2 regions of the Halomonas sp. KM007 genome follow, and region 2 is predicted to be linked to the other one. Evidence: predicted binding sites of a transcription regulator. Region 2 holds the regulator's gene; the other holds the start of a gene.

Region 1 (4,151 bases), 760 kb from region 2:
GCGTTTTGCCTCGGGCTGCCTTCAGATTCTCCCTCGCGGGAGACACCCTTGCCGTCGGCTAGCACTTCCCCTTACCGGGCGTGCAGGGGACTTTCACCCCCAAGTCATCCTGAGGCACCACCCCCAGGAACAGCGCCTATCAAGGCGCTACGCGCCATGCCTGGCGCACAGCAACAAAGCCCCCTTACGATGGGGGCTTCGGGCAATTGGTAGCGGCTACCTCTTGCGCCCTAGCTGTGCATCTAGCGCATCAAACTGCTGAGTCAGATAAGTACTCATGCTGTTCATCTGCGCAATCATCGCGTCTAACTGGCCGAACTGGGTGCGGTAGCGGCTGATGGTGCGCTCGATGGTCACTTCCATGCGTTCAAAGCGTTCGTCTAGGCTTTTCACGCGGTTTTCGGCACCGCTAATGGCCAGCTTTACTACTCCGTTATCGCCAAGCATTCGCTCTACGGTGCTGTCGAGCTGGGCTGCCAAGCCATTCCCTGCTTCACCACCTACGAAAAAGTCGCTGAGTGCTTGGGGGTTATTGGCGACTAGATCGCTGATTGTATCGTCATCCATTTCCAGCGTGCCGTCTCGTTGCAGGGTAATGCCTAACTGGTTCAGGGTGCCCAGCTCGCCACCTTCCACACCACCGGTCAACACGCTACGCAAGCGACTTTCAATGGTGCGCACGGTGCTGTCGCCAACCAGTTCGCCTGCGGTTTCGCTGTCGCCGGTAAAGCTGGTGAGCTTGGCAATGGTGCCTTTCAGGTCGTTGAACGCTTTCACGAAGCCGTTAATGGCTTCGCGCTGCTTGAGGGTGTCTCGTTCGACAGTAATGGTGCTGGTGGCGGTTTCGCCATCGGCAATGCTGAGTTCGGCCAGGTTCAGCGTGACCCCTTGAATGGCACCTTCTATTTGGTTGTTGGCACTGCTAATGGAAATGCCGTTGACCGTGAGCGCGGCATCCTCACCGGCTCGCTTGGTGGCGGCATCTTCAGCAAAGGGCCCTGCCACGGTTACTGCCGGGTCTTGGCTGGCATCGACAAAGCTAAAGCTGGCAATAGAGGCATCCGCCCCAGTGTTTTTAGAACTGAGCGCCAGCCGGTAGCCTTGGCCATCGTTGATGATGGTGGCGTTAACGCCTGCATCCTTGTGGGCGTTAATGGCGTTACGAATGGCTTCCAGGCTGCTGTTGGGGGCCATGGCAATATCAACCGAATCTGCGCCGCCAAAATTGAGCCGTATGGCCGTAGCCCCCTGCAGGTCTAGCGCGGCATTTTTTTCACCCGTGATGCGGTTGGATGCCAGGGTGCCAGAAGTGGCCAACTGCGACACCTCTACTCGGTAGCTGCCGGGCAGCGCGCTGGCGGTGGTGGTGGCTTTAATGGCATCGCCCCGCACGTTGGCGGAAAGACTTTGGTAGAGTTTGGGGTCGTTGATTTTAGCCAGCGCATCCTGAAATCCGTTCAGCGACGTTTGCAGCTGGCCGAAAGCCGAAATTTTGGCCTGCTGCTGCTCTTTTTGGCGGGTAATGGGCACGAGCTTGCCGCGTTCCGCAGCCTGTAGCTGATCCAGCAAGCCGGTGAGATCCAGGCCAGAGCCAACGCCTAGAGAGGTTATTGTCGCCATGCAGATGTTCCTCGGTGCAAAAGGCTAAACCCATGCGCGATGAACGCGCTTGTGTCGTCGCTCCTGAAGGGGGGGTTAAGCAGAGCGATCAAATGTAAAGTCATTATCGGCGCATCAGCGGAAAACTTGAATGGGGTGAGTGTTTTTTTAAGCTTTGCCTGCACGTAATAAAGTATGCCAGTCACAAAAACGCCTGCTGTTTCCAGCAGGCGTAAGGTAAGGCGGGAGAGCGCTTAGCGGCGGCCCAGTTGGGCGTCCAACGCATCAAACTGCTGGGTAAGGTAATCGCTGGTCTGGTTCATTTGGGCAATCATGCTATCCAATTGGCCAAACTGGGTACGATAGCGAGAAATGGTCTGCTCGATGGATTGCTCCATGCGCAGATAACGCTCTCCCAATGACTCGACGCGGTTTTCAGCGCCTGAAATCGCGCCTGCCACCGTGCCATTACTACCTAACAGCTGCTCAATGGTTTGGTTCACTTGACCGGCCATGCCCGCGTCGCTGGCGTCGCCTGCAAAGAAGGTGGAAAGCGCCTCCTGGTTGTTGGCAATGGCATCATCTAACTTGTCGCTATCGACGGCCAAAGTGCCATCGCGCTGAAGGGTAACGCCGATATCGCTCAGCATGGAGAACTCGCCTTCCATGCCACCGCTTAACACACTGCGTAAGCGCGATTCGACTGTGCGCATGGCGCTATCGCCGGTCAATTCGCCAGCAACGCCCGTTTCGGCATTAAAGCCGAGTTCACCAATGGTTCCTTTCAGGTCGTTGTAGGCGTCTACGAAGCTGGTGATTGCCTCTCGAACGGCGCGGGTGTCTTGTTCTACGGCCACGGTGCTGGTGCCTTCTTCTTGCAGGTTGAGCGTGACCCCTTGAATGGCGCCCTCTACTTGGTTGGTAGGACTAGTGATGGCGATGCCATTCACATTCAGCGCGGCGTCTGTGCCGCTTTGATGTGTGCCTGTACTGTCGCCATTAACATCTACGCCACCATCTGCTTCAAGTGCAACGCCCCCAGTAATTGAGAAGCTGCTAATGGATGCATCAGCGCCTGTTTCACTTGAACTCAGCGACAACCGATAGTCGGTGCCATCGTATACAATCGTAGCGTTAACACCCGAATCTTCCTTTGCGTTGATGGCATCCCGTATACCTTCGAGGGTGCTATCTGCCGCAATGGTGACATCCTGAGTGTTGCCATTACCAAAAGTAAAGGTAAGCGTTTCCTCTGCAGTGGTGAGTACGTCATCCACAGCTGTAACGCCTTTAGAAGCCAGAGTGCCGCGGGTTGCTAGCGTTTCAACCGTTACGCTGTAGCTGCCAGGCTGCGCTTCGCCATCAGCGGCGGCCGTAATGGCGCTGCCACCAACGTTGGTTGACAGGCTTTCGTACAGGGCGCTGTCGTTGAGCGCCGCCGCCGCCGTTTGAAACTGAGACATGGCGCTTTGCAGCTGGCCGTAGGCGGAAATTTTGGTCTGCTGGGTTTCCAGTTGCCGCTCGATGGGCTGCAGCTTGCCCCGCTCGGCTTCTTGCAGTTGGTCTAGCAAGCCGTTGAGATCAAGCCCTGAACCGATACCCAATGATGAAATGGAAGCCATACGCTAATGTCCTTTAGTTTATACGCCTCGCTATGTGCTCCGACGCCAATGAATCGTTTAACAGTGTGCTGTATTACTAATAACCTTCGGCCATTTAACCCCAGTCTTTAGGGTTCATCCAATTTTTCATTATTTTCTTGCTGATTTCTTGCTGAGCGCATTGTGTTGGCAAAGGCGAATTTCAGCGGCTCACAAGTGAAATCTACGGGCTTTACGTTGCAGACATGTGGCAACCACCCTGCGCGCCCCTCATGGTTCAACATAGACCTTGGTCTAACGCCCCTGCTCATTTATAATGCACCGCAGCACATCCCCTTTTCCGTGCGATTGCAGGAGTCATCCATGCCCGCAGAAGCGTTATCTCAGGCCTCCAGCGCTGCCTTTCATCTGCAACGCAGCCTGCGTCACTGCCTTTCCCGTGCTGCCGAGCTGCTTTACGAAAGCGGCCACGTCCTTGAAACCATCACCTTGTCGCAACGCGGATTGTCCCGCCATGAGCTGAACACGCTGCGCCAGCAGCAAACTGGCTGGGCCATGTGCCAGCAGGTGTTGGAAGAGAGCGGTGCCGCCACCTACAACAGTTATGGCCGCTGGGTGTTGACGGGCATGGGCCGCGAATTGATGTTCGATATGTTTGGCCAAGGCGCCGCCGACTGCGCGTGAAGCCAAGCGAATGACGCGCCTGGACAAACAAGCGGCTTGAGCCAACTGAAACCCATAAAAAAACGCCCGCTGGGGGAAGCGGGCGCTTGGCGTGCTAACGGGGATGGTGGCCCCAGGCGCTTCAACAAGCTCAAGAATGCCCGTCGCGTCGCCACCCGCTACGACAAGACCGCCGAAAGCTTCCTGGGCTTCATCGACATCACGTCGATCCGCCTCTGGCTCCGCCATTTGTCAACATGACCTAGGTCTGCGATCAGAACACGTTCT
Region 2 (4,151 bases):
TCTGGTGCGGCTGTTGGGTAGCCAGCGCAAGCGCCGGGATACGGCCCTGCTGGACGCGCTGCTGCATGTGTTGATGGCCCGAGATGCCATTCGGCAACTGGGCAGTGTCAGCCTCGAGGATGTGCTATGAATGGCCAGGATCAGGCTGCCGGGCTGAGAAAATGGGCAGATTTGCAGCGCCAGCAGCGAGGCGAGCAACCTGACGAGCCTGCGGCCGACGCGCCGAGTGTCGATACTTCCACTTCAGACAAGGAAGTGGCGCAAACGAACGTTGGCGCGGACGCTTCGGAAACCGCTCCCAAGGAGGTCGCAAGTGCGGCAGCGAACGTAACGGCCCCCCGCCCGACACGCACACTGGTCATTGTGGGGTTGAGCTCAGCGGGTGCCGTGCACGTCGACAAGGTCAAAGGTCGCTTGGCGCAGTGGGCATCGCTGGGGCGCCAGTGGGCGGGCGATCCTCAGGAGTGGGACGTCAAGGTGGCAAGCCCCGAGGCAGGGTCGATGGCTGCCTTGGCGCATCACCCTCACTGGGCGCTATGGGTGAGCAGTGACGCCGAGGCCTTCGCGAGCATGTACCGTGCCCTACGCCAGATGCGTGAGCAAGGGGGGCCGCGCCGCCTGCTGGCCCTGCACGAGCCGCACCTCCCGCGTCAGGGCTTGCTGGACAACCTGCGTGATGCCGCTGCGCACTATTTGCAAATAGAGCTGTTGCTACTGGCTCGTTGATGACCCCATGACAAGGGACCGGCAATGCCTCTACAGACGATGTTGCTACGAACATTGATCAACACCGCAAAGTGGTCAACAGTGACATGGAGCGTGTTTCTCTCCAGCGCCGCGTGGGTGCTGGTGTTATCGCTGGTTGTGGGTGAATCGGCGCGGGCGGCGACAGGTAGCTGGAGCAGTCAAATGCCCGCGGTGATGGTGGCCATGAGCGATCGGGCGAGCAGCAGCCAGGCCATCAGGCCTCCGGCGGGCATACCGCTGGGCGACGCGACATTGGCGAGGGTGCAATGGCGTTTCGAGGCGCCTGCCCATGCGCCTGTCAACGCCTGGCTATGCCATCCTGCACAATGCGTGCCCCTGAGTGGCATGCGTGGCAGCACCATGGCACTGGCAGGTCTGGAAGCCAACGCGCCGCTTCATTTGCGCTTTGCGCTGTCGCCGGGGCAACGGCCCGTGCGCGTACAGGGGCTGCAGGTCATCGTGAATTATCAGTAAAGATCGTTTAGCCGTGAGGCAATAGGATGTATACAGCACAAGGCAGGATCAAGCAGAGTGAGCTGTTAACTCAATACATGCCACTGGTGAGACGTCAGGCCTTGACACTGCAGGTCAGGTTGCCCGCCAGTATCGAGCTGGATGATCTGATTCAAGCGGGCATGGTGGGCTTGCTGGAGGCACTGGGTCGCTTTGATGCCGCACAGGGCGCGACGTTTGCCACGTTCGCCAGCCAACGCATTCGGGGCGCCATGATGGATGAACTGCGCACTCGGGACTGGCTGCCGCGCAGCGTGCGCCGCTCTGCCCGCGCAGTCGATGAAACCGTACGCCGTTTGGAGCAGACGCTGGGCAGGCCCCCTGAAGAGGTGGAAATTGCCCGTGAGCTGGAGATGCCGCTGAGCGACTATCAACAGCTGCTCAACGACACCAATAGCGGGCAGCTACTGCCCTTCGAGGAACTGGTGGCCGATGGCGGTGAGCCAGCCGGGGACGAAGGCAGCGCCAATCGCCCTTTCGAACAACTGCTCGACGAGCAGCAGCGGCACACTCTGATCGAAGCGATCGAGGCGTTGCCCGAGCGTGAAAAACTGCTGATGGCCCTGTATTACCAGGAAGAGATGAACCTCAAAGAGGTGGGGGCGGTACTGGGCGTCACCGAATCGCGGGTATCGCAACTGCATAGCCAGGCCGTCAGCCGCCTTCGTGCCCGCTTGAGCGACCAAGATTGACCTTCTTATCCTCTCACGTTAACCGGCAAGGAGCCGTTGATGAACCCCTCTACGTTGATCGGCATATTTGCCAGCATGCTGTTGTTGATAAGCGTGCTGTTCTTTACCGCAGAGTCGCCAGAAAGCTTTATCAACTTGCCTGGTCTGGCCATCGTCATTACCGGTACCCTAGCGGCGACGTTCATCAGCTACCCCTTGAAGGAGGTACTGCGGGTAGTGCGCCTGGTAGGCCTGGTATTCCGCCGCGAGAACACCTATGTGCGCGATGATATCGGCGAGCTGGTGGCCATGTCGCGGTTATGGTTCAAGGGCGATGTCCGAGCGGTAGAGCGGGAGCTGGAGCATACGCGCAACCCGTTTCTGCGCACCGGTATTCAACTGGTGATTGCCAACACCAAGGAAGATGAAATTTTCGACATGCTGCGCTGGCGGATCGCAAGGCTGAAGGCGCGTGAGCATGCCGAAGCGCAGATTTTCCGCACCATGGCCACCTATGCGCCGGCCTTTGGCATGATTGGTACGCTGGTGGGGCTGGTCAACATGCTGGAAGTCATGGATGCGGGCGATCTGCAGGTGATCGGCCCACGTATGGCCGTGGCGCTGCTCACCACGTTTTACGGTATTCTGCTGGCCAATCTGGTCTTCAAGCCCATTGCCGTCAAACTGGAGCGGCGGACCGAAGAGCGCCTGATCACCATGAACATGGTGCTGGAAGGCATTTCTCTCATTACCAAGCGTCGCTTGCCGTCGTTCATCGAAGAGACGTTGAACTCGTTCGTGGCCAACTACCACGACGAAATCCGTGATGCGAGCGTCAAGCCGCGCCCAGGCGTCGATTCGGCGTTGAAAGGGTAGCGCCATGCTCAATCACGAGGCACGGTTTGCGCTGGAACTGCCAGCGGCAGCGGGCGAGAGCGACGAAGGGTGGCTGACCAGTTACCTGGACGTCTTGACGCTGCTGATTACCCTGTTCGTGCTCTTGCTGGCGCTGACGCCTCCTGGCGGTGGCGAAGGGAGGGAGAGCGATGCCATGGGGCCGGCCAGTGCCATCATGGCCATGCCGTTGGCCTCATTGGCCACCGGTATTCATCCACGTCACGACGGCGTGCAGTCGCAGATGGCGGGGCTGGATATTCCTGGGGTCAGTGTCTCGCAGGGTCGTGAGGGCATCACCCTGCGCATCGACGACAGCCTGTTGTTTTCCAGTGGTAGCGATGTGCTAACGCCTCAGGGCCTGATCGTGTTAGAAGGTCTCACGTCAGTACTCCAAACGTTCGAAGGCCAAATATCGGTGGAAGGGCATACCGATAACGTGCCCATTGCCACCCCGCGCTTTCCCTCTAACTGGGAGCTTTCCACGGGTCGCGCCATTGCCGTGGTGCGCCAGTTGGAGCGTCAGGGTATCGCCATTTCTCGTATGCGGGCGGTTGGCTATGCCGACACCCAACCCATGGAAAGTAACGCTACCTCGGAAGGGCGAGCTGCCAACCGACGCGTTGAACTGCTGCTCAAACAGCAGGTCGAGGGGTAAAGCACTATCTCGAGGCTATCTTCGTGTCGACGCATCATTCTCGACTGCAGTCCTTTGGCGCTGTCTTGGTACTGGATACCGACGTGCGGCAGGTTCAGGCCGTCAGCCGCAACCTGGCGGCATTACTGGGGTTACCCACCAACGAGCAGCCGCCCCCTACGCTGACGTCTCTGCTGGGCAAGCGGCTCAGCCAGCGGCTGCGCCATGAACTGCAAGGGCAGCCCCGCCTATCCGGCCCGCTCACTTTTCGCCGAGCCACCGTCGATACGCGCTTTCAACTCCAGGCCTATCGAACAGACCGACACGTCGTCGTCGAAATAGAGCCATTGCCCCCGATGGGCAAGCAGCGCCTGCTGGGAACGCTCAATGAGCGCCTGGTGCGCCTGGCCGAAGCCACGCACCAGGAGGAACTGCTGGACTACCTGGTCGGTGCCGTTCAGGAGTTGACCGGGCACGAGCGCGTCTCGGTGTGCCATTTCGACGGCGATTGGCATGGGCTCATCGTGGCCGAAAAGTGTACGGGGCGCTTGGCAGGGCTGCGCGGGCAACGGTTTCCGGCCAGCGATTTCCCACTGGCCTTGCGGCATGCCTACGAACGTCATCCGGTGCGCTTGATTCAAGACGTCACCGCCGACACCGAGCCCCTGGTGCCCGCAGACGTCACGGCC

The links. Region 2 encodes FliA, which starts transcription of late flagellar genes. Its sites were predicted from a motif close to CTAAAGTTNNNNNNNNNNCNGCCGATA; they were not measured.
Region 1: a site for FliA is predicted at 1,725-1,751, ahead of fliD (flagellar filament capping protein FliD). Genes of this name have one in related genera too.

The regions. Positions count from the first base shown of each region.
Region 1 covers NZ_CP136131.1:2,440,164-2,444,314, reverse strand. Annotated here, with positions in the region: gene fliD (flagellar filament capping protein FliD) at 217-1,620, opposite strand; gene fliD (flagellar filament capping protein FliD) at 1,854-3,221, opposite strand; gene RVM27_RS11510 (hypothetical protein) at 3,564-3,884, shown strand; partial or broken gene RVM27_RS11505 (IS5/IS1182 family transposase) at 3,999-4,124, shown strand.
Region 2 covers NZ_CP136131.1:1,683,388-1,687,538, reverse strand. Annotated here, with positions in the region: gene flhF (flagellar biosynthesis GTPase FlhF) at 1-130, shown strand, start outside; gene RVM27_RS07885 (hypothetical protein) at 127-726, shown strand; gene RVM27_RS07880 (flagellar protein FlhE) at 808-1,221, shown strand; gene RVM27_RS07875 (RNA polymerase sigma factor FliA) at 1,248-1,952, shown strand; gene RVM27_RS07870 (motility protein A) at 1,992-2,807, shown strand; gene RVM27_RS07865 (OmpA/MotB family protein) at 2,812-3,483, shown strand; gene RVM27_RS07860 (sensor domain-containing diguanylate cyclase) at 3,507-4,151, shown strand, end outside.